DNA from 2 places in the Sphingomonas sp. NFX23 genome. Region 2 is predicted to be linked to the other one. Evidence: riboswitches for the same ligand, from Rfam matches in the RefSeq annotation. Region 2 holds a riboswitch; the other holds the start of a gene.
The links. A riboswitch is a leader RNA that binds a small molecule or an ion and turns the genes downstream of it on or off. The one in region 2 is predicted to bind thiamine pyrophosphate.
Positions count from the first base shown of each region.

Region 1 (14,962 bases), on a different contig from region 2:
GCCGCCGGTGCCGGTCGGACGACCGTTCGATCCATAACTGAAATTATACGGCGCGCCGCTCTGATCGAACGCGATGCCCTGCAACGGGCCGTTGTTGATCAGGCCGTAGCGCGCATATTGATAAGGCTGTGCATAGTCGCGATAGTTGAACTGCGGCAGGCCGTTGTTGGTCTGACCGGTGTTGACGAGCGTGGTGGCGCGGTACCAGTCGCGACCCTTGGCGAGGTCTGTGCCGAAATCGCCCGGGCCCACGCCGTCTTCGTCGTCATATTCGCCGCTGACGATCAGGTGGAGCTTATCGCCGAACAGCGACGTGCCGAACGCGGCCTGGACCAGGCCCTGCTTGTCGTCGCCGTAATTGGTGATGCCGCCTTGGACGTTCGCCTTGAAGCCCTTGAAGCGCGTGTCGGTGATGAAGTTGACCACGCCGCCGACTGCGTCCGAGCCGTAGGAGGCGGATGCGCCGCCGGTGACGACGTCCACGCGCTTGACCAGCAGCTGCGGGAACATGCTGATGTCGGGGACGCCGGAGACGTTGGCGCCGACGACGCGCTGGCCATCGAGCAGGGTCAGCGTACGGATCGGGCCGAGGCCACGCAGCGAGAAGGAGCTCAGTCCTTGCGTACCGCTGGACGTGCTGAACGTGCCCGTGGACGCGCCGGTCGAGCCCTGCAGCGACGGCAACTGCGCGACCGCGTTGAAGATGTTGGGTTGCGCGTTCTTGAGGATCTGGTCTTCGCCGATCACGGTCGTCGGCGTCGGTGCGTTGTAGCCGCTCGAGACGATGCGCGACCCAGTGACGACGATGTCCTTGTCCGGCGCGCCCTGCTCTTCTGCGGCGGTCTGCGGGGTCAGCGTCTGGGGCGGCGCTGCCGGATCGGCCGATTGAGTCGAAGTGGGCAGGTCGGACGGCGGGGCAACGGTTTGGGCTGCAGCAGGAGCGCAGAGCAACGCGGTGGCCAGCACAATCATGCTGGTTGCGTTAACATTGAAAGATTCGACTGAGCGTCGACCGCGCGTAACCTTGTTCATCCGTCCATCCCCTTGTCGCACGTGGCGCGTGCCGTGGTCCGGCCTGGCGACGTGTCATTCTTGTCGTTCTCTACGATATACTGGGCGCGGTATCATCTACGACCATGGTCGCAGGTGCGGCGCGTGAGCCGAAGCCTGACACGTCAGGGCATCAGGCGCTTGCGGCCTTGCGAGAGATGCCAGCGCATCGCCAGCGCCGCGCCGTCCGCATCCTGCGCACGGATGGCTTCGACGATCGCGTCGTGCTCGTCCATCATCGCCTTGATCACTTCCGGCGCGCGCGACCGCGAGATGTCGACACCGGCGCGCAGGATCCGCATCACCGCGTCCTGGAGGTGATCGAAGACCGGCAGGAACGCAGCGTTGGCAGTCGCCTCGGCGATCGCGCGGTGCAGCACCCAGTCCTCGTCATGCGCGGGCGCATTCGACAGCAACGCGGTCCGCAACGCCTCCAACGCGTGTTCGATCGCGTCCATCTGGTGATGCGACCGGCGCTGTGCCGCGAGCCGCGCCGCCTCCGCCTCCAGTACGAAGCGGACTTCGTAGGTGCCGAGCGTCGCCGCGATGTCGGCCATCGGCATGTGCGACCCGAGCCGCTCCGACGGTCGCCGCTTGACGTAGGACCCTGCACCGCGCCGTGCCTGCGTGATGCCGTCGGACGCGAGCCTCGCCAGCGCCTCGCGGACGATCGTGCGGGACATGCCGAACATGGTGGCGAGTTTGTCCTCGGCCGGAAGCCGATCACCGACCGCGAGCTGCTCATCGAGGATGATCTGGACGATCGCAGTATAGGCGCGGTCGGCGAGCCTTATGCCGTTCGCGGCGGGCTTGTCCGGGACGATCGGCGGCGGGGTGCTCGGAGTCTCAGACGACATGGCTGAGCGCCAGGACGAACGCGAGGCCGACTACCGAGATCGACGTCTCCAGCATCGACCATGTGCGGAACGTGTCCGTGGTGCTGGTGCCGACATAGCTTTTGACGAGCCAGAAGCCGGGATCGTTGACGTGACTGAAGAACACGGAGCCCGCGCCGATCGCCAGCACGACCAATTCGGGGGACACGCCCGAGCTTGCGACGACGCCTGGCATGATGCCTACCGCGGTGATCGTCGCGATCGTCGCCGAGCCAGCCGCGAGGCGGATGCCGACCGCGACCAGCCAGCCGAGCAGCAGCGGCGAGATCGAATACATCAATACCGTGCGCGCGAGCAGATCGGACAGGCCTGCGGTCACCAGCACCTGCTTCAACGCGCCGCCCGCGCCGATCGCCAGCAGGATCGCGCCCGCCGCGCCCATCGTCTCGTGCCACACCGCGTTCTGGATCGCAGCCTCACGCAGGCGGCGGCCGAACAGCAGCGGGAGCGCGATCAGGTTGGTGAGCAACAGCGCGACCACAGGGTTGCTTGCGGCGACCAGCCATGCGGTTCCTTTCATACCCGGGATCATTTGGCCCAGCTCTCCGGTCGCGATCATCAGCACCGGCAGAAGCACGATCAATAGCGACGACAGCCGCGGCGGCGGGGCGATGCCGAGCCCTGGATCATGCAATACCGGCGCTTCCAGCCGCACGCCGCGCGTCGTGAACTTCGCGAGCAGCGGACCGGAGATGATCGCCGTCGGAATGGCGATCGCGATGCCGTAGAGCATCGTCTTGCCAAGGTTGGCGCCCAACGCCTCGACCGCGAGCAGGGGGCCGGGATGCGGAGGCACGAGTGCATGGACCACGCCGAGCCCTGCCAGCGCGGGCATGATCAGCCTCAACTTGGCGGCATCGCGTTCCGCGCCGTCCTTGCCGGTCATTTCTTCGGCGGCCGCGACGACGATCGGCAGCAGCAGGACGAGGCCGGTCTCGAAGAACAGCGGAAGCCCGACGATGATCGCGATGCCCAGCGTCGCCCATGGTGCCGCTTGCTTGCCGGTCATCTGCAACGCGCCTTTGGCAAGCGACGCAGCGGCGCCCGACAGATGCAGCATCGCGCCGAGCGATAGGCCTAACGCGACCACCAGTCCGGTGCCGCCGATGATGTCGCCGACCCCCTTCTGCACCGCCTTGGCGACGTCGGGTAGGGGAAGTCCGGCAAGTAGGCCCACCGTGAATGCGCCACACAGCAGGCCGATAAAGGGATGGAGTCGACCGCGCACGATCATCAGGACGGCAAGCAATATCCCCGCGAGTGCGGCGATCACGAGTCGCATGTCGGCGCCGATCATCGGCGAACAGACCGCAGTCGCGCGCGCTCGTCCAGTGCTCGTGACATCACGCCCCTCCCGTTGGTCGGCGGCGCCTTCGCCTGCCGATATGATGGCAGATCTGTACGACAGGTCTTTTCGATCTGACAACAAAAAAGGCTTGATTGCGTCCGATAGCACGGCCCATAGTCAAAACCTGTCCAACCGAATCCGCGTAACGGATCACTGGATCAACAGCGATAGCCACCGCGTCTCGGCCCTAGGCCGCTGCGATTTCGGCCGGCGCACAGGGAGGGATGACCATGGAACGGCCTGGATACCATACGCACCAACCTTCGGTAGCGACCACTGCCGCGACGCGCGCCGCGTCGCCGCGCCTGACGCCGACGCAGATCAGGGTCCTTCGCGGCGTGCATTCGGGTTTGCTCAACAAGCAGATCGCCTTCGATCTCGGGATCGCCGAGGCTACCGTGAAGGTCCACATGACCGCCCTGATGCGCAAGCTGAACGTCCGCAACCGGACGCAGGCCGCGATCGTCGCGCAGACGCTGGCGATCTGACATCTCTGCTTAATCCTCGCCCGCAAGGGGGAGGTGGCGCCGTAGGCGACGGAGGGGGCGGACACGGAGCAGACGTTATCCTTACCTCCCCCTCCGTCTGGCAAGGGCCAGCCACCTCCCCCTTGCGGGGGAGGATCGAAGGTTCCCGAATACGACCTTCGTCGCAGATGAAGCGGGCCTCCACGAACGGTAGGACTGCTGTCCTGATAACGGGAGACGGACGATGGTTGCGAAATGGCTGCTCTGCGGAACGGTGCTTCTTGTCGCCAGCCCGGCCGTTGCAAAGACCGTGGCTGCAAAGACGGCGGCGCCAACCAAGTCGGTCTCGGTCTATCTCAGCCAACCCAACGATCCGCAGGCGGTAACCGTCAAGGGAGTCGGCGATGGCCGCGCGGACGATAGCGCGGCGATTCAGCAGGCGATCGACGCGGCGGCGGCTGGCGGTCATGGTGGCGTCGTGTTCCTGCCGTCGGGACGCTATCGGATTAGTCGCACGATCTTCATCCGGTCCGCCGTCCGCGTCTTCGGTGTCGGCGCGACTCGCCCGGAGATCGTCCTCGCCGACAACAGCGCGGGCTTCGGGTCCGGCGTGGCGGCGATGGTCAGCTTCACCGGCGAGGACCAGTACCGCGTCGGCAAGGCACCCGTACCGCCGCGCACCAGCGTGCCGTTCAATCCGGCGATCTTCGACGCCACCTCGAGCACTTTCTATTCCACGCTGTCCAACGTCGATTTCCGGATCGGCGACGGCAATACCGGCGCGGTCGCGGTGCGCTTCCGGGTCGCGCAGCACGGCTATCTGCGACACATCGACTTCCACATCGGCTCGGGTCTTGCCGGCGTCTATCAGGCGGGCAACGAGTTCGAGAATCTGCGCTTCTTCGGCGGTCGATACGGCATCATGTCGGAGAAGACCTCGCCCGCGTGGCAGTTCACATTGCTCGATTCGGAGTTCCAGGGTCAGCGTGACGCCGCGATCCGCGAGCATGAGGTCGACCTAACTCTGGTCAACGTCGCGATCCGCGATACGCCGATCGGCATCGAGATCGACCGCGGCTATTCGGATTCATTCTGGGGCAAGGACGTCCGGTTCGAGAACGTGTCGCAGGCGGGCATCGTCGTTTCCGCCGAGAACAGCGTCTTCACGCAAATCGGCTTCGACAATGCGGTCGCCAGCAATACGCCGACTTTCGCGCGCTTCCGCGAAAGCGGCAAGACCGTCGCGGCGGCGGGGCCAACCTACCGGGTCGCCGACTTTTCCTACGGTCTGAAGCTGGCGGGCCTCGGTACGATCGGCGAATATGCGACCGACGTCTCGATCGCGCCGCTGTCTCGACTGCCCGCCCGACGCGCGCCGGCTATTCGGGCCACGCCGGCCGTGCACGAATGGGCGAACGTGCATGATTTGGGCGTCAAAGGTGACGATACCACCGACGATACCGCAGCCTTGCAGCGCGCGATCGACACCCACCGTGTGCTGTATCTTCCGGTCGGTCGCTACCGCGTCACCGACACGCTGAAGCTGCGGCCCGACAGCGTGCTGATCTCGCTACACCCGAGCCTCACGCATCTCTATCTCCCCGACGAGACGCCGGCCTATATGGGCGTCGGTGGCCCGAAGGCGCTGCTGGAGAGCGCGAAAGGCGGCAACGCGATCGTCTCCGGGTTGGGCTTATGGACCGGTGGCGTGAACCCGCGTGCGACCGCGCTTCTCTGGAAGGCGGGCGAGGCGTCGATGATCAATGACGTCAAGATCCAGGGCGGGGGCGGCACCGTGCTGACCAAGGGCAGCCCGATCGGGTTCGGCGATCCGCGTGCGCGCTTCGATGGCCAGCATCCGAGCATCTGGGTGACCGACGGCGGCGGCGGCACGTTCGCGGCGATCTGGTCGCCGAACACGCTGGCATCGGCGGGCTTCCACGTCTCGAACACCAAGACCCCCGGCCACGTCTACGAACTCTCCGCCGAACACCATTATCGCGCCGAGATCGTCCTCGACAACGTCGAGAACTGGGAATTCCTCGCGCCACAGACTGAGCAGGAAGTGCGCGACGGCGTCGACGCGATTTCCACCGAGATCCGCAATTCGCGCAACATCCTGTTCGCCAATTACCACAGCTACCGCGTCACACGGTCGATCAAGCCGATGGACGCCGCGGTAAAGCTCTACAACTCCGGCGATATCCGTTTCCGCAACGTCCACGTGAACGCCGAAAGCGGGCTCGCGAGCTGCGATGCGAAGGGCTGCGGCACATATCTACGCGCGAGCAAATTCCCGTTCGAGAACACGATCAAGGACATGACGCGCGGGCAGGAAGTGCGCGAACTCGAGTTCGCCAAGCTCGACGTGCCGGCAGCGTCGGCCACGGCAGTGCGAACTCCGATACCGGCAACGCCGGGCGTCGAGAAACTGGCCGACGGTTTCTATTCGATCGCCGGTGGCGCGGTCGATGCGCAGGGCAAGCTGTACTTCATCGATCGTCGCTTCCAGCGGATCCATGGCTGGTCGAAGACCGAAGGCCTGTCGATCGTCGCGGAAGCGCCGCTCGACGCGGTGAACCTCGCGGTCGCCAAGTCCGGCGATCTGCTGGTGCTGTCGTCGGCCGGACGAGACGGGACCGTCTACAGCATCGATCCGACCAAGCCGGCTGACGTTCGAGTCATCGCACCAACCCCAGCCAAGGCGCGACGCGGTGCGGCTACTGTGCTGCCCGTCAACGTCTGGGCGAATGGCGAGTTCGCCGACCGGATCGATCCGACGACGTACCAATATCCACCGCTCGCCGATTTCTTCACCAGCAAGATGGGCGAGGCGAAGGCGCAGGAATATGTCTCGCCCGACGGGTCGCTGGTGCTGCCGGCGTTCCGCGTGTGGAACCAGGGGCCGGACGATCATCAGGGCTGGCGCTGGTCCGATACGCTCGACTCCTATGGGTTCGTCACGGCGCCTCCCGGCGAGCGGGTGGTGCTGACCAACGGATCGGAGAATCGCACGTATAGCGGTCTGGTCGGCGACGACGGCCGGGTGACGGACCTCAAGGTCGTCGCACCGCGCGGCGGCGAGAGCGCGACGCGTGATACGGCTGGCAACCTGTACGTTGCCAATGGACAGGTGTTCGTCTACCGGCCGGACGGCTCGCTGTTACGCCGTATCGACGTCCCGGAACGTCCGCTGCAACTCGTCATCGGTGGCGCCGATCGTCGTACGCTGTTCATCCTGGCGCACCACGCACTCTACTCTATCGGACTGTAAGCGCGTTGGGCGATCGGTCAGATCGCCCGCTTGCGCCGAACCAGGCTGGCCGTCTGGATCAGCGTCGCCAGTGCGGTCAGTACGATGCCGAGCATGGCCACGCCGAACCAGCCGGCCGCGGCCCAGGCCTGCGTCGCGGCGGCGGACCCGACCGCGCCGCCCAGGAACATCCCGCCCATAAAGATCGTGTTCAGCCGCGCCCGCGCTTCGGGGCGCAGCGCGTAGACGATGTGCTGGTTGGAGACGAGCGCGCTCTGGACGGCGAAATCGAGCACGATGACACCGACGACCATGCCTGTGATCGACGTCCACACGCCGAACAGGATCCACGATACCAGCGTCAGCGCGGCGCCGAGCGCGATCACCATATGCGGTCCCTTTCGATCCGCGTACCGCCCGGCGATCGGTGCGGCGAAGATGCCGACTGCGCCGACGATGCCGAACAGGCCCGCGACGTCGGCGCCCAGCGCATAGCGCGGCTCCTGAAGTCTGAGCGCGAGGATCGTCCAGAACGCGGTGAACGCGGCGAAGATCAGCGACTGGGTGACGGTCGCCAGCCGCAATGCGCCGAACTCGCGCCATAGCCCGACGAGCGAGCGGAGAAGACCGCCATAGGACAGTGTAGCGGCTGGCTGGCTGCGGGGCAGCTTGATCGCCATCCAGAGGCCGACCGCGAGCGCCATCGGCACGCCGAGCCAGAACATCTCGCGCCAGCCGGCATGCGTGGCGACGAAGCCGGCGAGCGTCCGGCTCAGCAATATTCCGCACAAGAGGCCTGACATGACCGTGCCGACGGTCGCCCCCCGTCGGTCCGGCGCGGCGAGGTTGGCGGCCAGCGGGACGATCTGCTGCGCGACCGTGGAGGCGATGCCCACCAGAAGCGAGGCAGCCACGACGAGCCCCGCGGTGGGCGCGATCGCGGCGGCGACCAGCGCGGCAGCCAGGACGGCGAACTGGATCACGATCAGCCGTTTGCGCTCGATCAGGTCGCCGAGTGGCACGAGGAAGAACAGCCCCGCGGCATAGCCAAGCTGCGTCGCGGTGGGGATCAGCGTGGACAGTTTGCCCGGCAGATCCTTCTCGATCACGCCGAGCATCGGCTGGTTGTAATAGATGTTGGCAACCGCAACGCCGGCAGCGGCCGCCATCGCGAACGTCACGCTGCTGGTCAGGACATAGCCCGTCGTACGAGGTTCCGGGCGGTCTTGCGCAGTCGATGTCATGGTCAATTCCGGTGTACGGCGCTGCGCCTGACGGGCGCGCCATGCTTGCAGGTGAATGGGTCGAGCGTCGTTAGCGGGCGGCGACGCGCGCTCGGGTTAGATGGGCAGTTCGCCCGTAAGGTAAAGTGCGGACGGCAGGCCCGATGGCAGCGTAGGTTCGGGCGCGGTACGCGTTGCGGCGGTACGAAGCCACTCCGGGCCACCGTCGCGGTGCCGGGTCGAGCCATCCGACCGCGTCGGCACCTTGCCGTAGATCGGCGGCCCGTCGCGACCGGGCGATCCTGCACCGAACGACGCCGCGATGTTGCCGTAGGTCGACGGATCGCGCCCGTCGAGGCTGAGCCGGTCGTTCAGGTAACAGGCGGTCGCCCATGCCGTTTCGGGATCGGGCGTCAGGGCGATGATCCGCTTGGCCCAGTACATGCGCAGATTATTGTGCATCCAGCCGTCGACCAGGAACTGGCGCTGGCAAGCGTTCCAGGTCTCGTCCCTGGTGGTCCCGTTGAGCAGGTCGGCAAGTGTTTCCACTTCCGGACGCGGGTCAGAAGCGTGCGCTGCGAGCGTTTCGCGGGCCCATTCCGAGACGCGGTCGTAGCGCTCGGGCGAGGGAAGCGCGCGAGCCTGGTAGTGGAACCATTCGCGCCATGTCAGCAGTTCGTCGGCGAATTTGGTCTTGGCGGCGGCGGGCGCATCGGCGGCTTCGACGGTGGCCATGACTTCGCGTGGGCCGATCACGCCGAAATGCAGATAGGGCGAGAGCATGCTCGCACCGACCGGTTTGGTCGCATCGTTGCGGGTCGTCGCATAGGTCGGCAGCACAATGTCCATCAGCCGTTCGAGCTTGCTTAGCGCACCGTCGCGACCGGCCGGGAAGTCCGGACTGAGCGCAAGCGAATGATCGATCGCTGCGCTAGCGACCAGCCGGTCCAGGTCGGCGTCGCTGCATGATTCGAGACGATCGGACGTGAAGGGCAGGGGGCCGTCATACGCGGCGATGTCCGCCTGAAGGTCGTCGGTCGCCAGCCAATCCGCACGCACTGCCTCGTGCTTGCGCCGGAACGCGGTGGTCGAGCCGATGCCGTCGCCGAGCAGCGCGGGGGGTACCAGGCATGCGGCGTTGACCGCGAACATCGCGACTTCGGTGCGGGCGGCGACACGGTCCGACTGCCAGCGCGCGACAAAGGTCGGCTGGTCCTCGACGAACACCGCGGCGCTGTCGGCTGCCAGACGATAGACCAGACCCTTCTCGCGCGCGTCGTCGCGGTCGACATGCTGGACGCAGGCGAGGCCGCGCTGGCGACAGTCTCGCGCTAGATCGCGGCTTGCGCCGAGAATGAACCGGTGCAGGCGATCGGACGCGTAGGGGTAGTCTTCGCGCAGCCCGTGATAGACGAGGACCGGCAGCCCGAGATCGTTGCCGAGACGGATCGCCGCGTCGATCACCGGATTGTCGCGGGCACGCAACGCCTGCTGCAGCCAGCAAAGGACGTAGCGCCCCGTCGGACGTACTTCCGCCGCGTTCATCCGGCGGACGCGGGACGCCTCGGCCCAGGAGTCCAGCGATTCTACAGTCGAAGGTTGCGAGAGCGGCGTTACCATGATGGCCCAACACACGGGGCTGGCGCGACGATCCCTTCAGGGGCGGACGTATGCCAAAGCGTCGAGTGCCTCGGAGATCAATGCGGCGACGACCGTCTGGCCGAGCGCATCAGCCTCCGCCAGCGCATCCTCGAGATGCTCGCGAAGCCGTTGATCGGGATTGAGCATCCGTTGGGGCATGTCTGAGTTATATCGCCGCAAACGTTTGGCGATACAAGTCGGTCCCTCGACTAGTCGCAAAAATCTCACGACCTGCCCGCTTAACTCCGTGAGAACTGATGTTGGTAGTAAATATCAAGGGCAATGCCGCGACTCAAAGGTCTCGGTAGTAAAAGATTTCCGCTTCGTCTGCAGGGCGCAAGCCAACGATCTGCCCGGCTAATTGCCAATTGGTGCGTGTCAAAAGTCCGACAGCGGCGCTGTTATCGATACCGGTCGAGATGAAGACTCTGCCACTCAGGACAGATTTCAGTTCGGCTATCAACGATTGGGCGATCCCGTTGCGACGATAGTCCGGATCGACGACCAGTTTGTTCACATAGTCCTTGCCGATGCATCCGCCGGTCTGCCACGCGATATAGCCTGCGATGACGCCGTCCACTTCGGCTACCAGCATGCGGCGCTCGACGATCTCCGCGATCCGGTCTCCGGGGAAGGAATCGAACGTCATCAACCGGGAAAGGTCATACGGTTCGGCGGCTCGGATCGCGGTCATGGTCTTTCCCTGTTGCAACCGATCGCTGGTTCCAGGTCGGCGACTTGAAGGGCAGAACGGACGTTCCGGCTGGAAGTCTCACGAGTTGCTTTAGATTATAGAGATTCCTGGTACGTTCTCGCTTCGGGTAGCGGGCGTGCGCGAACGAGTTGCCTGGACCGTGTTCGCGCGGATAAGCTGGCGGAATGGAAAACACCGCACCGCAGCTTGACCTGTTCACCCGCCTCGAAATCGCGATCGAGGAGCGCAACGAGGCCGCCGAAGCCTTCGACGTCTTCAAGCAGGATGCCGTGATGGCACACGCTCCGGCTGCTGGAGCAGAGCCGGCCGTGACGAGCGAGGACGCCGCCGATGCCGCCGCGGGCGAGGTCGACGACTTCAACGCGGAGGTGAACGCGCTGTTGCAGGGCGCGACGGACGCGGAGCTTGCGGGCGCGTACGACCAGTCGGGCGGCGAGGTCGGCAACCCGGTGGCCGAGGCGCTGCTGGGAGAGATCAAGCGTCGCGAGGGTCGCGCCTGATCGTACGACGTCGCCGTTAGTCGCCACATTTTGTGATGCGGTGAGTCTTTAAGCCGCGTTGCAACGTAACTGTCACACCGCCGCGGTGTTGGCGCTCCCTTGCCGACCCTGGTGGTGCTCGTCGATCGAGCAGTAGAGGCGGTCGGCCTACCTTGTTTTCACAGCATGTTTTCTGGGTAGGCCGGCCGCTGCGCGCCATTCTTGGGGAGGGGCTTGAGGTTCGCCGGTGCACCGCGTGCGGCACTCCAGCCAGATCAACGTGATAGCCCTTTCCACCACTCGCCCAACCGCCTAAGCGGCACGTATCCCCGGGGGGCCGCTGATGTGCGGCTGAGAGGTGGGCAACAGCCCATGACCCGCTGAACCTGATCCGGCTTATACCGGCGTAGGGAGGGTCTGCGGCTGGCCCGTCGTCCCTCCGATTGGAGTGGACGTGACGTTTTTTAATGCTGGTTTTTTGTTGTGACGCGCCCGTTTATAGCGCGTGGCCGCCCTGCTTTCCGGGTAGCGCTGACCCTCTCGGCGAGCCTTGCCGCATCCTCTGCAAGCGCGCAGGTCGCGTCCGAGCCTGTCGAACCCGCTGAATTCCGGGTGGTCGGCAAGCAGGACCCGGCAGGCTTGCTGCCCGACCAGAAGGTGCCACGCGCGCAGAGTGCGATCTCGGCCGACTTCATCGTCAAGCAGGCGCCGACGCTCAACGCGTTTCAGTTGGTGACGCTGCTGCCCGGCGCGAACGTCGCATCGAGCGACCCGTACGGCCTGTCGACGAGTTCCAGCCTGACGCTGCGCGGTCTCGGCCAGGACGAGATCGGCGTGCTGATGGAAGGCGCGCCGCAGAACGACATCGGCTATTATTACGCCTACCCGTCGCAGTTCGCCGACCCGGAGAACCTCAAACGCATCTCGCTCGCCCAAGGGTCGGTCGATATCGACTCGCCGACGCTCGGCGGGGCAGGGGGGATGTTGTCGCTCGCACTCGACGATCCGAAGGCGCGTCCCGGCGCACTCGTCGACCTGTCGCTCGGGAGCTACGCGGCGCGGCGTGGGTTCTTCCGCGTCGATAGCGGGATGATCGGCAATACCGGGCTGAAGGCGTTCCTGTCCTATTCGAACACCCGAGCGGATAATTGGCGAGGTGCCGGCTACGATACGCGCCAGCATATCGACGCCAAGCTGCTCAACGAATGGGGCGCCGGCAACCGCGCCAGCCTCGCGCTGTCGTACAACGACGCGAACTCGTCGAGCTACCCGAGCCCGACGCTCGCCGAATGGACCGCACAAGGTCGCGGCTTCAACTACGACAAGCGCTATACGGCGGGGAGCACCAACTACTGGCGCCTGTACCGCGCGCCGTTCCGCAACCTCTACGCCTCCGCACCGGTGCACCTCGTGCTGAACGATCGGCTGGCGCTCGACACCACCACATACCTCCAGTTCGGTTACGGCAACTCGCCCTACGGCACGCAACTGACCACCGAAGGCAATTTCCTCGGTACTGAGGAACTGGCGCAGCCGATCGCGCTGCCCGGTGCGGTCGACGGCGTTGCGACCGTGCTCGGCAACTACACCGGCGACCAGATGCGGACCGGCAACGTCAGCAAGCTGACCTTCAAGACCGGTGCGCACACGCTCACGGCGGGGTTATGGTTCGACTACGGCACCGACCGCGTCACGCAGTCCTACACCTCGATCGACGCAGACGGGCAGCCGACCGATCGCTGGGGCTATCGCGCCAAGGCGATCCGCACCGCCGATGGCCGCCTGCTCGCCTATGAGAACCAGCGCACCGTCACCGTGACGAAGGGCTTCTTCCTCGCCGACAGCATCGCGCTGACGCCGCGGCTGACGATCGATGCCGGGTTCAAGGGCGTGAACGTGCTGCGTAACGGCCGCAATTACCTCCCCGGGCCGCAGGACAAGGTGCGCAACGACAGCTTCGCCGCGCTGCCGCGCGCCGCGATCCACTACCGGATCGACGATCGCCAGCAGCTGTTCGCCAACATCACCACCAACTTCCGCACGCCCAACGAGTTCACGCTCTATAACAGCTATTATGGTGGCGAAGTGGTCGTGCAGGGGACGAACGCGCTCAAGAACGAATATTCGGTGTCGCAGGAGATCGGCTATCGGTTCATCGGCGAACAGCTATCCGCTTCGGTGACGGGCTTCCACTACAAGTTCCGCAACCGCCAGCTCGCGACCGTGCTCGACCAGGGCGGCGCGCAGGTGAATGCCACCCTCAACGCTGGCGGCCAGACCTCGTACGGCGTCGATGCGGAGATCGACTACCGCCCGGTCGCGGGTGTCAGCCTGTATCTTTCCGGCGAATATCTGCGCGCACGGATCGACGACGACCTCCCGGTCGGCGCGGACTTCCTGCCGACCAGGGGCAAGCACGCGGTGTCCAGCCCGACCGTGCAGTTCGGCGCTGGCGGGATCTACGACGACGGCCGGTTCTTCGGCAGCGTCGCGTCGAAATATATCGGCCGGCAATATGCGAGCTTCATGAACGACGAACGCATCAAGGGCTATGCGACGCTCGACTTGTCGGTCGGCATGCACCTTGCCGACTGGCTCGACGGCAAGCGCACCGACCTGCGCGTCAACGCGATCAACGTCACCGATCCACACGTCCTGGCCGGCGTGCAGTCGGTCAGCACCAATGCGCAGGACACGATCGGCCGTAACGGCACGGTGATCGCCGGCTCGCCGCCCGCGTATTACATCGGCAGCGGCGCGGCGGTCATGGCGACGATCTCGCGGGCGTTCTGAGGTGGCGTCGCAGCTGAAGCATCTGGTCCACGGCATGGGTACGACGCTGGAGGCGCCGACCTGGCCCGCCATCGCTGCGGACGAGGCTGAGGCGGTGCTGGCGCATTTTCCGGCGGCAGGGCGGATGACCGGGCTGCACTGGCATTCCCCGCGACCGTTCTCCGCCGCGACTCTGGTGTACACGACGAACGGTGCGTTCCTGTTGAAGCGCCACCATCACCTTGTCCGCACGGTCGAAGGGCTGGCCGAGGAACACGCATTCATCGCGTACCTCGCTCGCGCGGGCGCGTCGGTGCCAGAAGTTATCACGACCGCAGATGGGGCAAGCGCGGTCGCGATCGGTCCATGGTCGTACGAGTTGCACCGTCAGGCGCCGGGCGAGGATTTGTACCGCGACCGGTTGTCATGGACGCCGTTCCTGTCGCTCGACCATGCCCATGCCGCCGGCGTGGCATTGGCGGAACTGCACGTCGCGGCGCGCGGGTTCGATGCGCCTGCGCGACGCCTACAACCCCTAGTCTCGAGTTTCACGATACTTCCTGCCGCCGATCCGCTGGCTGCGGCGAGCGCATATGTTGCCGTCCGCCCGGCGCTGACCGCATTCCTTTCCGCCCGGCCGTGGCAAGCGCAACTCGCGCGATTGTTCGAGCAGGCCGATAGCGACCTGTCGTCGCTTCTCGCGAAACAGACGCCGTTGTGGACGCACAACGACTGGCATCCTTCCAACCTTCTCTGGACTCGAGCGGGCGCGGTGCGGACCGTGTTCGACTTCGGGTTGGCGGATCGCACCAATGCCGTTCACGACATCGCGACGGCGATCGAGCGAACGGCGGTGCGCTGGCTGGATCTGGGGCAGGGGGCTGACGATGCGATCGCCGATCCCGAGACGGCGCTGGCGCTGATGGCGGGCTATGCCGAAGTCCTACCGCTGAGCCATGAGGAGATCGCCGCGATCGTGTCCTTGGTGCCGTTGGTCCATGTCGAATTCGCGCTGTCGGAGGCCGATTACTTCACCGCCGTCGTGGCGGACACCGCGTCCGCCGCCATGGCTTGGGATGATTATCTGATCGATCATGCGGCGTGGTTCTTCTCGCGTC
Region 1 is NZ_JAGEKH010000003.1:460,641-475,602, reverse strand. It holds gene J4O76_RS09785 (TonB-dependent receptor plug domain-containing protein) at 1-972, opposite strand, end outside; gene J4O76_RS09780 (FadR/GntR family transcriptional regulator) at 1,176-1,907, opposite strand; gene J4O76_RS09775 (GntP family permease) at 1,897-3,243, opposite strand; gene J4O76_RS09770 (helix-turn-helix domain-containing protein) at 3,525-3,782, shown strand; gene J4O76_RS09765 (glycosyl hydrolase family 28-related protein) at 4,006-7,035, shown strand; gene J4O76_RS09760 (MFS transporter) at 7,053-8,258, opposite strand; gene J4O76_RS09755 (deoxyribodipyrimidine photo-lyase) at 8,355-9,857, opposite strand; gene J4O76_RS09750 (hypothetical protein) at 9,894-10,037, opposite strand; gene J4O76_RS09745 (GNAT family N-acetyltransferase) at 10,171-10,572, opposite strand; gene J4O76_RS09740 (hypothetical protein) at 10,758-11,093, shown strand; TPP riboswitch at 11,393-11,502, shown strand; gene J4O76_RS09735 (TonB-dependent receptor) at 11,556-13,865, shown strand; gene J4O76_RS09730 (phosphotransferase enzyme family protein) at 13,867-14,962, shown strand, end outside.
Region 1: linked by a shared signal. The riboswitch ahead of J4O76_RS09735 (TonB-dependent receptor) and the one ahead of thiC (phosphomethylpyrimidine synthase ThiC) in region 2 are both predicted to bind thiamine pyrophosphate.

Region 2 (14,962 bases):
ATGCGCATTCAGATCCTCCGCGAAATCCTTCGGCGCATACGAGAACTTCGTCACGATCCGCTCGTGGATATCCGGGATCAACCGCCGCCCGATCTCGTCGAGGATGCGCTTCTCCAGGATCGGCCCGATCTCGTCCCAATCCACCGGGAATTTCCCGAGATGCGGCACCGGCGCCAACGCATAGAAGGTCGAATGCCCCTCCGGCGCCAGCGAAGGATCGGTCACGGTCGGATGATGCAGGTACAGCGAGAAATCTTCCGACAGCACGCCGTGATCGTAGATGTCCTCGAGCAGCCCCTTATAGCGCGGCCCGAACAGGATCATGTGGTGCGGGATGCCGGGCCAGGTGCCCTTTATCCCGAAATGCACCACGAACAGCGACGGCGAATATTTCTTCCGCTCAAGCGACCCGGTCTTGCGCTTAGCGCTGCGCGACGTCGCCAGCAGGTCGCGATAGGTGTGCATGATGTCGCTGTTCGCCGCGATTGCATCCGCCTGACCCGACCAACCGCTTGCGCAGGTCACGCCAGTCGCACGGTCCCCGAGAGTCTCGATCGACGTCACCGGATCGTCGAGCCGCAGCACGCCGCCCAGCCGCTCGAACTGAGTCACCAGCGCCGCCACCAGCCGGTTGGTCCCGCCGCGCGCGAACCATACCCCGCCGTCACGCTCCAGCTTGTGGATCAGCGCATAGATCGCGCTCGTCGTCATCGGATTGCCGCCGACCAGAAGCGTGTGGAAGCTCAACGCCTCGCGCAGCTTCTCCGACTTCACGAAGCTCGACACGATCGAGTAGACCGACCGCCACGCCTGGTATTTCGCCAGCGCCGGCGCCGCCTTGATCATCGACCCGAAGTCGAGGAACGCGACATGGCCGAGCTTCTCATAGCCCTCGTGGAAGACCCCCGCCGAATATTGCAGGAACTTCTCGTACCCCGCCCAGTCGCCGGGGTGCAGTTTCTCGATCTCGGCGCGCATCTGCACGTCGTCGTTGGTATAGTCGAAATTCGTCCCGTCTGGCCAGTTCAGGCGGTAGAACGGCAGCACCGGATCGAGCGTCACGTCCTCGCTCATGTCGCGTCCGGTCAGCGCCCACAGCTCGCGCAGGCAGTCCGGATCGGTGATGACCGTCGGCCCCGCATCGAACGTGAACCCGTCGCGCTCCCAGAAATACCCGCGGCCACCCGGCTTGTCGCGGCTCTCGACGATCGTCGTCTGCACGCCCGCCGATTGCAGCCGGATCGCGAGCGCCAGCCCGCCGAAACCTGCGCCGATGACTATTGCGGTCTTCATGATGACATACTGCCTGCGATGGCGCGGACGGCGCGCACGATGGGGACGGGGGGCTTGCCGGTCAGAACGCGCGCCTTGTCGGAAAGCGTCGAGCGGCCGGCATAGAAACGGCCGATGAGCGATGGGGAGAGGCGGTAGAAGCGCTCGAGGATGCGGTAGCGTTCCTCCGGCTCGGCGGCGCGGAACAACATCGTGTCGAGCATCCGATAGAACCCGCGCGACTTCCACGTCGCCCGCGCCATCGCGTGCGTCGCATCGTGGAGTTTCGCGCCCGAAAAATCGCTGAGCCCTGCAAGCATAGCAGCGGTCCGCACCGCGTCAGGCAGCGAGTACCCCGTCGTCGGGTGAAACATCCCCGCGCGCATCCCGGCCTTCGCCACCCGAGCACCGCCCGACCGCCAATACGCCTCGAAATCGCCGCCCATCGCGACCGGCAACACGCCGGACTCTTCGCGAACGACGCGCTCTACGTCCCAGCCGCGCCCGGCGACATACTCGTCAATCCGCGCACCTAGCACCGGAATATCGAGATCGGGCGTGTCGCTATAATAGGTGTCCTCGACGAACATCCGATCCGCGGCGAACGGCAGGCAATAGACGAACCGATACCCGTCGATCTGCGGAATGGTCGCGTCCATCACCATCGGCCGCGGGCTTTCGTGCGGCACGCTCAACGCCAGTTCGCGCCCGAGAAACTTCTGCCACGCGAGATCGAGCAGCGACAAATCGCCCGCCCCCCGCGCGTCGATCACGCCGGTCGCCTCGATCCGGTCACCATCCGCCAGCACCACCGCGGTCGCACTAGCTCCCGACACTTTCCGCCCGAGCATCAGCGCATGCGTCGGCAGCACGCGGCGGACTTCGCGGTCGAGCCGCGTGCTCTCGATCGAATAATAGGTCGCATCGATCGTCCGTTCGTGCGCCGGGAAGCGCACGTCGTATCCGCGCCACGCATGCACCACGAGCGGTGCGACGATCCACCGATCGCCTTGCGCCACGTCGCTGCCGAAGAACGACCAGAGATGATTGCCGCCGACGACTGGCGCAGCGTCGATCAGCCGCACGTCCAACGCCGGATGCTTTGCTTTCAGCGCTAGCGCGATCATCCCGCCGGCCAAACCCGCGCCAACGATCGCAACGTCGCAGGAGATCGTCGATGCCATGCCTCCGACTAGCGCAAAGCGGGGGACACGAAAACAACCTTTCCGAACCAATCGCCCGCGAAGACAACCTGCGTTGCCGGGGGTGGGGCAGGGCTCACGTCCAATCCTCCCCCGCCAGGGGGAGGTGGCTGGCCCTAGCCAGACGGAGGGGGAGGAAAGGGAAGCCTCCGTTCCGCATCCGCCCCCTCCGTCACCTCCGGCAACACCTCCCCCTGGCGGGGGAGGATCGAGGAGTTGAGGAAAACGGCTTCAGCGCTGAGGGAAGGAGGAAAGCCCAAGCTGCTCCCCTCCCTGGAAGGGAGGGGCTGGGGGTGGGTCGGTTTCCGCAAACCGGAACGCCAGTGGCTCAAGCTGGCCGACCCACCCCCGACCCCTCCCTTCCAGGGAGGGGAGAGTGCGCGGCGACAGATACCCTTCCACCAAGATCGCTCTTAGACAGCACGAATGCCCACATCCGCCCCCACGCTAACCACCGACCGGCTAACCCTGACCGCCCACGCCGCCACAGACCTCGAAGACTGCGCCGCGATGTGGACCGACCCGCGCGTCTACACGACGATCGGCGGCCAGCCCCGATCGCGCGAGGACGTCTGGATCCGCCTCCTCCGCTCGATCGGCCAATGGACGCTGTTCGGCTACGGCAGCTGGATCGCCCGCGAGACTGCCACAGGCCACCTCATCGGCGAACTCGGCCTCATCGAAGCCCGCAGAGCCATCGACCCCCCGATCGACGCCACCCCCGAAGTCGGCTGGACGCTAACCGGCGACGCGCAAGGCAAGGGCTACGCCTCCGAAGCGCTCGCCGCGATCCTCGCCTGGACCGACGCGCGCATCCCCGCGACGACCTGCATCATAGACCCCGCCAACGCCCCCTCGATCCGTCTCGCGGAACGGCTAGGCTACCGCCTCCGCATCACGGGGACCTACCGAGACGCGCCGATCCTGATCTTCGACCGAGCCGCGGCGTCGTAAAGACCCGGCGCTATTTCTGCGCAGTAACCACCGGATTTTGCGCCGACGCGATCGGCATGGGATCGCCCGCCCGGTCGTAGAACGCCATCAACACCAGCCCCAGCGCCAATATACTCCCCGCGATCACGTAGATCAGGCTCTTGTGATCCCTGCCGGAATGGGCGCTGGTATTCGTGCCGGTATCCCCGCGCGCGGCGTTTTGATGTGCCATGCATCTCTCTCCGTATTGGCAGGTCGTCCTGCTCTGGAGAGGGAGGCTATCAGGTTTCGCCGCACTGCATAGAGGCTATCGCAACCGCACGAACGTGCCGGGACTACACCGCCCGACCTACGCCAATCCCGGCGCGATCGGCCAGTAGGTCGCATACCGCTCATGCGCCACGCGGAAATACGGCACCATCCGCACCGGCTGCCGGTCCGCCGCGAGGATCGTGAACTCCAGCGGCCGGTCCCCCGCGCGCATCTTCTCTGCGATCGTATCGGGATCGCCCGCCAGAGTCGGCGGCGTGAACGGCGCGGCATTATATTCGCCATATTTGCGCTCGTTGACGATGATGTCCGATCCCGGCGCCAGCCCCTCGCGCCCTAAGCTGCCCGCCATCACCAGCGGCCCGTAAGTGAACGCGACGATATCCGGTGCGGCCGGCGACCGCTCGACCCCGGCGCGCATATCCAGCCGCAACTCCACCGTATCGCCGTCGCGCCACCCCCGCGCCAATTCCAGATACCGGCCCGGACCGGTCGACCGCACCGCCTCGACCCCGTTCACCAGCACCACCGCGGTCCGGCTCCACCCCGGATGGCGCAGCTTCAGCGTCAGCTCGGCCGGCCGCTTCAACGTCCAGCGCAGCGTCGTCGTCGCCGCATCGGGGAACGCCGTCACCTGCGTCAGCACCGCGTCCTTGTCCTTCCAGCGCACGGCGGAGGGCACGAACAAATTCACGTACAGCGCGCGGTCGTCGTGGAAATAGATCGAGTCGCGGTATTTGACGTGGTTCTCCATCCCCGTGCCGGTGCAGCACCAGAACGAGTTCTCGGGCGTGTGATACAGCTTCATGTAGCCCGGCCGCGCACCCTGGAAGTACGTCGCCATGCCGCTATCCGGGTCCTGCGACGCGAGGATCCCGTTATACAGCGTCCGCTCGTAATAATCGGCATAGCCCGCCTGCGGATCGTGCAGGAACAGCGCCCGCGTCAGCTTCAGCATGTTGTGCTGGCAACACGTCTCCGATCCCTTCGCCGACAGGACATGCTCGGCGAAATCGGCGACCGGAAAGAAATGCTCGTTGTCGCCGTGCCCGCCGGTCGCGAACGACCGCGTCAGCGCCACCGTTTTCCAGAAGAATTCGGACGCATCGCGGTATTCGGGCTTCCCCGTCACCTCCCACACCCGCTGGAAACCGATGATCTTCGGCACCTGCGTATTGGCATGCAGCCCGTCGAGATGGTCGCGGCTCTTGGCCAGCGGCGCGAGGATCGCCTTGTGCGAGAACCGCTCCGCCATCGTCCGATACTCGGCGGTCCCGGTCATCGTGTAGAGGTCGGCGAACACCTCGTTCATGCCGCCATGCTCGGTATCCAGCATGGTCTCGAACTGCGCGTCGCTCAGCGGACGGCTCGCGACCACCGCCCAGTCGGCCAGCCGCAGCAGCACCGCACGCGCCGTATCGCTGTCCGCCAGCAGCGTTGCATCGCGCAGGCCCGCATACACCTTGTGCAGCGTGTACCACGGCACGCCGGTGATCGGATCGCCGCGCAGATGCGCCGCCACCAGCGCCGGCCCATCCGGGAACGCACAGACCAGCCCGGTCCCCGACGCCGCCTGGCACGCCGCCAGTTCGCGCGCGATATGGTCGATCCGCGCCTTGAACCGCCGGTCGCCGGTCGATCGATAGGCGAGCGCACACGCCGACAGATAATGACCCAGCGTATGCCCGTGGCAGTTGATGTCGGCCCACAGCGGATCCGATTCCCAGCCGCCGTAGACCGGTGCTTTCGGCGCCAGCCCGGCATTCACCCGGAAATTGTGGAGCATCCGGTCGGGTTGCAGCGCGAGCAGATACGCCTCGGTTTTGCGCTGCGCATGCAGGAACGGCCCCTCGCCAAGCGTGACGTCGGCCAGGTCGAACGCCTGCAATGTCGCGGTCGGCACCGTCACGGGCACCACCTCTGGCGGCACGAACGCAAACGCCTGCGAACCGATCGACAGCGAGCCCACGGTCAGAGCACCGGTCGCGACACCCGTCAGGAATTTCCGGCGGGATTGGCCCCCGCGGCACAGCTCGACCATAACGACACCCTCTTATGCTCTCATTATTTGTCTGAGTAGCAGGCGTGTCGTGCCGGCGAAAGAGGCAGAGGGTCAGGGTACCCGGTGCGCACACACATAGCTGGCGAACCGGGACACGAGCCGCGTGGTCTGCATCGCACCCATCGTCGCCGAGGTCTGGCACGCCAGCCCGTCGCGGTGGGCGCAACGCCGGTCCGCGGTATTGATGGCAGCCAACCGCGCGCGGTCCAGCCTCGACAGGTTCCGCTCGAACCCGTCCTGGAGATAATCTAGGTCGCCGGGGGTAATCGTCCGTACATGGCGTGCCGGGCACTGCCTATCGGTACGCCGCCCCAGCGCCTCGAACCCTGCACGGGTCGCGGGGGGCATACCGGAATACCCGGTTACGGTCAGGATCAACGCGAGCAGAACCATCGACGACTCCATCATGTTGTAATCGCTCGACACTATCATGTGCCTACAACGACGTCTCGCGGCCTCCTGATCGAGGCGATCCGATCGAGCCAATCACGGCGCTGTGGTAATTTCGCTACTGGTGCGGTTGATTCCGATCAACATCGGCGCGCCGGGTCTGGTACTGACGATCACGACGGCTATGGGGTAACGCATCGCATGACGTGGGGAGGTTTTCCCCCGGTTCATGTGGCGGGGCGCATGGGGCGGCTGGCTGATCACGGCGAGCCATCATCGGCGACATCACGAACGACACGGGTGCAACTATGGCCTCTATTTCCGCTTTTGGGATCGGCTCTGCGGCACCGACAAGCAACGCGGCGATCTTGCCGGCGCGCATGCGAAAGCGGCTGTTCGTAGTCGCGGCCGCAACGACGTGGGCGATGCTGTCGGCGGCGGCGCCCGTCACGCGGCTCGATGTCCAGGTCGACAATCTCCGCTCGTCAAAGGGGATGATCCGGATCTGCCTCACCGCGGACCCCGATAATTTTCCCGCCTGCGTCGACGATGCCAAGGCACTGACGCGGACGCTGCCCGCCAGTGTCCACGCCACCAGCTTTTCGGGCCTGCCACAGCGCGGCTACGCGCTCGCGATCATCCATGACGAGAACAGCAATGCGAAGCTCGATACGATCGCGGGCATCCCGCGCGAGGGCTATGGGTTCTCGCGCAATGCCGCCGTCCGCTTCGGTCCGCCGCGTTTCGATGCCGCCCGGTTCATGCTTGCCGGTGATGCCGAAATGCAACAGGTAAAAATGCGTTACATCTTCTGACCGATCGCAGCGGACCGAAAACGGTTTTACCGCGTTGCGACGTGGAACCTTTTTCTCCGGAGCATTTCCTTGCGCGCATTCACCCTTCTCATGTCTGCCGCAATCGCGGTGCTGGCAACCGCCACCCCGGCGCTCGCCCAGACCGATCCGAACCCGTCGCCAACGATCACCGACCCGCGCGACAACAACCGTATCACCATAGCGGTCGGTGCGGTGTCGATGCCCGATTACGAGGGTGCGGACAGCAATTCCTTCACCCCCGCCGGCGCCATCGTCGGCACGGTGCGCGGGCATGACTTCTTCCTCCGCGGCACACAGCTCTATTTCAACCTGATCCCGAACACGGGCGAGGTCGGTATTAACTACGAAGTCGGCGTCATCGGCGGTATCCGCCGCGATCGCACCGGCGACATCGACAACCGCCAGGTCCGCGCACTCGGCAAGATCGATACCGCGTACGAGCTCGGCGGCTATGTCGGCATCGGCAAGACCGGCGTCATCACCAGCGACTACGACACGATCACCGCGCGCGTCGCGTATGTCCACGACGTCTCGGGCACCTATGACAGCTACGTCATCACCCCGCAGGTGAACTACACCACGCCGCTGTCGGTCCGTACGCTCGTCTCGCTCGGCGTGTCGGCGGATTATGCCGGCAAGGGCTTCGGCCGCACCTATGCTGCCGTGACGCCGATCGGCTCGCTGAACAGCGGCCTGCGCACCTACGACATCAACGACAGCGGCTTCCGTCGCGCGAACGCCTCACTGTTCGTCGTGCAGAGCCTCTCGGGCGATCTGCGCCACGGCTTCGGCGTCGGCGCAGGCGTCCTCTACGGTCGCATGCTCGGCAAGTATAAGAACACCCCGATCGTCGCCGACGTCGGTGATGCGGACCAGTGGCTCTACGCCCTCGGCCTGACCTACACGTTCTAAGCTATCGATTTCGGCGGATCCGGCTCGGCCCGATCCGCCGAACGCGTTACCTTTTCTCTCTCTCTCCGGTAGGGAGAGAAAAGAGGGCCTGCCGGGCGTTTTCCGGGAGGACCAGGGAAAGGTGAAGCCGGCATCCAGCCGCCACCAAAACCCCAATCATCGCAAGCAGGTAAGCCTCTCTGCCGGGTCGTGAAATTTATTTCATCGCACCCCCTTGAACCGTGCATCCATTCTTCATGCGCGTACGTTCCTCCCCACGGACGGCCTTTTTTATGTCCGTAATTGAGCGCGTTACGAGCGGGATTCGAGCAATCGACCCGATCGGGGCATGCCCCGTTGCGCGACTGCCGCAGAGCATTTCGACGTCCGCAACAGCAAGGGGAGGACCCTGATATGACCGAGAGCGTGCACCTGATCGAAGCCCTCGATGCGCGAGTGGAACGCCGCAGCGAGCGACGTGAATTCTTCAAGACCGCGCTGGGCGCCGCTGCGATGACCGCAGCCGGTGCGACCGCGCTGTCCTTCTCCACGTCGGCGTCGGCACAGACGATCACCGATGCGGACGTCCTGAACTTCGCACTCAACCTCGAATATCTCGAGGCGCAGTTCTATTCCTACGCCGCCTACGGCACCGGCCTCGACAACAGCCTGCTCAGCGGTACCAGCACGCAGGGTGCGGTTCGCGGTGGCCGTCAGGTCAACTTCACCGATCCGATCGTCCGCCAGTACGCACGTGAGATCGCGCAGGACGAGATCGCGCACGTCAAGTTTCTCCGCACCGCACTCGGCACCGCCGCCGTCGCGCAGCCGGTGATCGACGTCAGCGTCTCGCCGACCAGCGCGTTCTCGCTCGCGGCCCAGGCTGCTGGCCTCGTCCCCGCCGGCACCGCGTTCGATCCCTATGCATCGGACGAAGCGTTCCTGCTCGGTGCGTTCATCTTCGAAGACGTCGGCGTGACCGCATACAAGGGCGCTGCCCCGCTGCTCACCAGCAAGGCCTATCTCGAAGCCGCTGCCGGCCTGCTCGCGGTCGAGGCGTATCACGCCGCGATCGTCCGCACGACGCTGTACGGCAAGGGCATCGCGACCCCGTCGCTGCGCCAGTCGGCCGACGCGATCTCGAACGCACGCGACAGCCTCGACGGTACGACCGATCTCGATCAGGGCATCTCGCCCATCTCGCAGACGCCGATCAACCTGAGCACGACGCAGGCCGCGGTCACCGCGTCGAACATCGTTCCGCTCGATGCGAACGGCGTCGCCTTCAGCCGCTCGGCCAGCCAGGTGCTCAACATCGTGTACCTCAACAAGGGTGCGGCGTCGGCAGGCGGGTTCTACCCGAACGGCATGAACGGCAACATCAAGACGAGCATCGCGGCAAGCTGATCGGTCGTCCGATCACCCGCTCTTCTTCGATATTCAGGGGATTAACCCAATGACCGATCTCAATACCAAGCTGGAAATATTCGACGCGATCGCCAGCCGTCGCAACGAACGTCGTAACTTCCTGCGCTTTGCCGGCGGTTCCGCGCTCGCCATCGGCGGCGCCACGCTGCTCTCGGCATGCGGCAGCGACGATTCCGATCTCGCACCGACCCCGACTCCGGGACCGGCTCCGGTTGCGGCACTGAACGACGCCGACGTGCTCAACGTCGCACTGAACCTCGAATATCTCGAAGCGCAGTTCTACGCCTTCGCGGCATTCGGTGTCGGCCTCAACGCCAACATGCTGACCGGCATCGGTACGCAGGGTGCCGTCACCGGCGGCGCACAGGTGCCGTTCCAGGATACCGTCGTCCGTGAATACGCGCGCGAAATCGCGATCGACGAAGTCGCACACGTCGCCTTCCTGCGCTCGGCGCTCGGCAGCGCCGCCGTCGCCCAGCCTGCGATCGACATCTCGGTCGGCACGGCTGCCGCTCCGGGTGCGTTCACCGCGGCCGCCCGCGCGGCTGGCGTCATCGGTGCAACGGGTGTGTTCAACCCCTATGCCGACGACAACAGCTTCCTGCTCGGCGCGTACATCTTCGAAGACGTCGGTGTGTCGGCCTATAAGGGCGCAGCACCGCTGATCGCCAACAAGACCTATCTCGAGGCCGCCGCCGGCATCCTCGCGGCAGAGGCGTATCACGCAGGCCTGATCCGCACGATCCTGTATCGCAAGGGTCTGCAGACTCCGAACCCGATCCCGTCGCTCATCACCGCCGCCAACCAGATCAGCGACGCGCGCGACAGCCTCGACGGCACCGTCACCAACGCGACGACCGGCGTGATCGGCGACGACGACCAGGGCATCACCGGGTCGGATCCGACGATCTCGAACATCGTGCCCACCGATGCGAACGGCCTGGCCTACAGCCGCTCGGTCGCTCAGGTGCACAACATCGTCTACCTGACGCCCACTGCAAAGATCGGCGGCGGCTTCTTCCCCAACGGGACCAACAACCGCCTCGACTCGCTGCGGACCAGCGGCGCCAACGCGTGATCGCGATCACTGCCTGAAACTGAAACCTTGGGCCGCGGCGAGCAATGGGAGCGCCGCGGCCCTCGTTTGGGGAACGACCATGACCAACTTCACGAAGCTCACCATGCTCGCCGGTCTCGCGACCGCGGGCATTTTCGCTGTCCCGGCCGCCGCGCAGGACATGACCACCGACACCAAGCCGTTCTCGGGCGTCTATATCGGCGCGGCCGGCGGCTATGACGTCCAGGGCAACGACGTCGGCTCGTCGATCCTGTTCGACCGCAACAACGACGGCAATTTTAGCGACAGCGTCAACACCATCACCGGCGCCAACGCCTTCTCGCCGGGCTTCTGCAACGGCTCCGCCCGCACCGCGGTGCCCGCTTATGGTTGCCGCAACGACGACGACGGCTGGTCGTATTACGGCCGCGCGGGCTTCGACGTGCAGCGCGGTCCGTTCGTGGTCGGCATCGTCGGCGAATTCGGCAAGTCCGAGATCACCGACAGCGTCGCCGCCTTCTCGACCACGCCCGCCAGCTACACGATGGCACGCAAGCTGAAGTGGGAAGGCTCGGCCCGCCTCCGCGCCGGTCTCGCCGCGCGCAACACGCTGTTCTACGCCACCGGCGGCGCCGGCTATGCCAAGATCGACAATCTGTTCTTCACCACCAACACCGCCAACGCGTTCGCAGCCACCGGTTCGGACAAGAAGTGGGGCTATGTCGGTGGCGGCGGCATCGAGCAGAAGCTGACCAAGAACATCTCGATCGGCATGGAATACACCTACCACCAGTACAAGGATGACGACGCACGCGTCCTCGTCACCGCTGGCAGCGCGATCACCGGCAGCCCGGTCTTGCTCGCGAACAACCCGTTCGTGCTCGCCCCCAACACCGCCGGCACGGCCTTCCGCCGCAGCGACGACCAGTTCCGCTGGCACTCGCTGCGCGGCACGGTGAGCTTCCGGTTCTGAGGCGAAGGGCGGCCTGCACCAAGCTGGTGCATGACTCGCCCAAGCCCGACAAGCGCAGCAAAGCACGCCACAAGGCGTAGCTCAGCTACGACTGACGGCGCGCGGAGTGACAGAAAAGGCCGTTGCCCCAACCCGGGCAGCGGCCTTTTCTTTATGTGCTCGATCCTCCCCCGCCAGGGGGAGGTGGCACCGAAGGTGACGGAGGGGGAGGGCCACGCAACAGCGGTGATCCCTTACCGCCCCTTCGTCTGGCAAGTGCCAGCCACCTCCCCCTGGCGGGGGAGGATCGCTAAAGCTTCCGATCGCCCTGAGCGAAGTCGAAGGTCAAGCCCCAAGCCCAAACGTCTCGCCCCCGCACCCCAAGCCCCCCCAAATTCCCCATTGCACCCCACCCCAACCCCCCTATGCTCACCCCACCCCGGGGGAGCGCTAATCCGCGCTTGAGAGGAAGGCAGGAGCCTTCGACCCGCTGAACCTGATCCGGTTGATACCGGCGGAGGGAGGGAGCGGTCGCCACAGAACCGTAAGCCTTGCTCCGAGACCCGTAGGAGCAAGCGCATGGCCGTCACGCAAAAGACCACCGACATCGGCGTAACCACCGGCCCGATCCGAGGCTCGCGCAAAATCCACGTCGCGGTCCCCTCCAGCCCGGAAGTCCGCGTCGCCATGCGCGAGATCATCCTCGACCCGAGCTGCTCCGAACCCCCGTTACGCGTCTACGACACCAGCGGCCCCTACACCGACCCCCGCGCGACGATCGACATCAACGCCGGCCTCCCCCAGCTCCGCCGCGCCTGGATCGAAGCCAGAGGCGACGTCGAATCCTACGAAGCCCGAGAACTCCGCCCCGAAGACAACGGCTATCTTGCCGCCAGCCGGCTCGGTTCAGACCGCACCGCCCAAGCGGCATCGCAGGGCGGCAACAAAGACTCCGGCGTCCCCCAATTCCCCGCCACCATCAAGCGCCCCCTCCGCGCGCGCGCCGGCCACAACGTCAGCCAGATGCACTACGCCCGCCGCGGCATCATCACCCCAGAAATGGAATACGTCGCCACCCGAGAAAACCTCGGCCGAGCCATGCTGAAAGACTACAAGCGAGACGGCGAAAGCTTCGGCGCGCAGATCCCCGACTTCGTAACCCCCGAATTCGTCCGCGACGAGATCGCCCGCGGTCGCGCGATCATCCCCAACAACATCAACCACCCCGAATCCGAACCGATGGCGATCGGCCGCAACTTCCTCGTCAAGATCAACGCCAACATCGGCAACTCCGCGGTTGCCAGCAACGTCGCCGCCGAAGTCGACAAGCTCGTCTGGTCGATCCGCTGGGGCGCGGACACGGTGATGGACCTCAGCACCGGCCGCAACATCCACGACACCCGCGAATGGATCCTGCGCAACTCGCCAGTCCCGATCGGCACCGTGCCCATCTACCAGGCGCTCGAAAAGGTCGGCGGCGTCGCCGAGGACCTCACCTGGGAGATCTTCCGCGACACGCTCATCGAGCAGGCCGAACAGGGCGTCGATTACTTCACGATCCACGCCGGCGTGCGCCTCGCCTACATCCCGATGACCGCGAAACGCGTCACCGGCATCGTCTCGCGCGGCGGCTCGATCATGGCGAAATGGTGCCTCAGCCACCACAAGGAGAGCTTCCTCTACGAGCGCTTCGACGAGATCACCGAGATCATGAAGGCGTACGACATCGCCTACAGCCTCGGCGACGGCCTGCGCCCCGGCAGCATCGCCGACGCCAACGACGAAGCGCAGTTCAGCGAACTCTACACGCTCGGCGAACTCACCCACCGCGCGTGGAAGAGCGACGTCCAGGTCATGATCGAAGGCCCCGGCCACGTGCCGATGCACAAGATCAAGGAGAACATGGACAAGCAACTCGAGGTCTGCGGCGAAGCACCCTTCTACACGCTAGGACCACTCACCACGGACATAGCCCCCGGCTACGACCACATCACCAGCGGCATCGGCGCCGCGATGATCGGCTGGTACGGCACCGCGATGCTCTGCTACGTCACGCCCAAGGAGCACCTGGGCCTCCCCGACCGCGACGACGTCAAGGTTGGCGTAGTCACCTACAAACTAGCCGCCCACGCTGCCGACCTCGCCAAAGGCCACCCCGCCGCCCAGATGCGCGACGACGCGCTAAGCCGCGCAAGGTTCGAGTTCCGCTGGAGAGACCAGTTCAACCTCTCCCTCGACCCCGACACCGCCGAACACTACCACGACCAGACGCTGCCAGCCGAAGGCGCCAAGACCGCCCACTTCTGCTCGATGTGCGGCCCGAAATTCTGCTCGATGAAGATCACGCAGGAGGTGCGCGACTTCGCGGCGAAACAGAACGCACCGGCTGACACGTTCCTGTCCGCGGGGGTTACCGTGAAGGCCGATGATTCCCGCGCACTCTTTGCCAAGGGCGCGACGCATGCCGATGCGGAGAAGGGCATGGCCGCGATGAGTGAGGTGTTTAAGGAGCGCGGTGGCGAGATTTATCTTCCAGCGTCGGAGTAGCGATCATTCTCTTGATTAAAAAGTTTGTTATCATAAGCTGCCCGAAAAAGGGGCATTTTGATGGCATTGTCGAGTTCCTGGGTCCAGGCGGCGAACAGAATTCCGGACCTGTTTAGTAAAACTCGTGACGGCCAAGCACCATCGCAAGTTACGACACAACTGCTTAAGGATTGGGGATTTGCATCATCGAATGATCGGGCATTTATTCCGTTACTGAAATCACTTGGTTTTTTAACCGCTACTGGTCAGCCGACACAACGTTATCATGAATATCGTGATCACTCTCGTTCTCAGGCTGTAATGAACGATGCGCTCAAGGAGGCGTATGGAGACATATTTCTAATAAAGTCGCATCCAACAAAGTCGGATCAAGTCGCTATAACTGGAAAATTTGAGAGCTATCACAATGTCAGTGATGACGTATCGCAGCGAATGTCGAAAACTTTCTTTGCTTTGCTGAGCCTTGCCGATTTGTCTGCGGAAGCGCCTAGAAAGGATGTTGCTGCGGAAGCTGAACCTTTAAAGAAGCGGGATGCTGCTGCACCGGCGAAGGTCAGTCCTAGCTCAGTTCTGCTATCTGGATTGCATTATAACGTACAAATCCATCTGCCCGCGACCAAAGACGTAGAAGTGTATAATGCGATATTTAAATCGCTGAAGGAGCACTTCGTTGAATAAGGACCAGCTCAGGGCGTTTTTGTTCCGAGGTCTTCTGTTCGAATCCGAAGCTAGCGTTTTCCAGAAGGCCGGAATTCAGATCGGCGCGAGCACGACAGCTATAGAGGAATCGCTGCTGGCTGAATCGCTGGCGCCATTCGGTGTCCAAAGGAGGAACGAAGCTCTTGAAATGTCAAGGCTCTATGCGCTCCTCTTTTGCTTCGAAAATGAAATACGTGATTTTATTAGAGAGCGATTGGAAGAGAACGAAGGAGCCGACTGGGCATCATTGCTGCCTCTAAAAATCTTGCAGCATGCGCAGGGGCGACGCAACGCCGCCTTAAAGGATTCTTGGCTCGAAGGCCAAAAGACAGATATTCTTGGGTTCGCTGATTTCGGTCAGTTAGGCCAAATTATTGTATCGAAATGGGATTGCTTCAAAGATGTAATCCCCTCGCAGCATTG
Region 2 is NZ_JAGEKH010000006.1:196,811-211,772, forward strand. It holds gene J4O76_RS17270 (phytoene desaturase) at 1-1,293, opposite strand, end outside; gene crtY (lycopene beta-cyclase CrtY) at 1,290-2,456, opposite strand; gene J4O76_RS17280 (GNAT family N-acetyltransferase) at 2,901-3,428, shown strand; gene J4O76_RS17285 (hypothetical protein) at 3,439-3,639, opposite strand; gene J4O76_RS17290 (beta-L-arabinofuranosidase domain-containing protein) at 3,757-5,718, opposite strand; gene J4O76_RS17295 (hypothetical protein) at 5,791-6,171, opposite strand; partial or broken gene J4O76_RS17300 (sterol desaturase family protein) at 6,230-6,658, shown strand; gene J4O76_RS17305 (DUF2141 domain-containing protein) at 6,555-6,944, shown strand; gene J4O76_RS17310 (MipA/OmpV family protein) at 7,035-7,877, shown strand; gene J4O76_RS17315 (ferritin-like domain-containing protein) at 8,271-9,263, shown strand; gene J4O76_RS17320 (ferritin-like domain-containing protein) at 9,313-10,362, shown strand; gene J4O76_RS17325 (outer membrane protein) at 10,442-11,314, shown strand; TPP riboswitch at 11,724-11,833, shown strand; gene thiC (phosphomethylpyrimidine synthase ThiC) at 11,873-13,840, shown strand; gene J4O76_RS17335 (DUF5343 domain-containing protein) at 13,901-14,518, shown strand; gene J4O76_RS17340 (Swt1 family HEPN domain-containing protein) at 14,511-14,962, shown strand, end outside.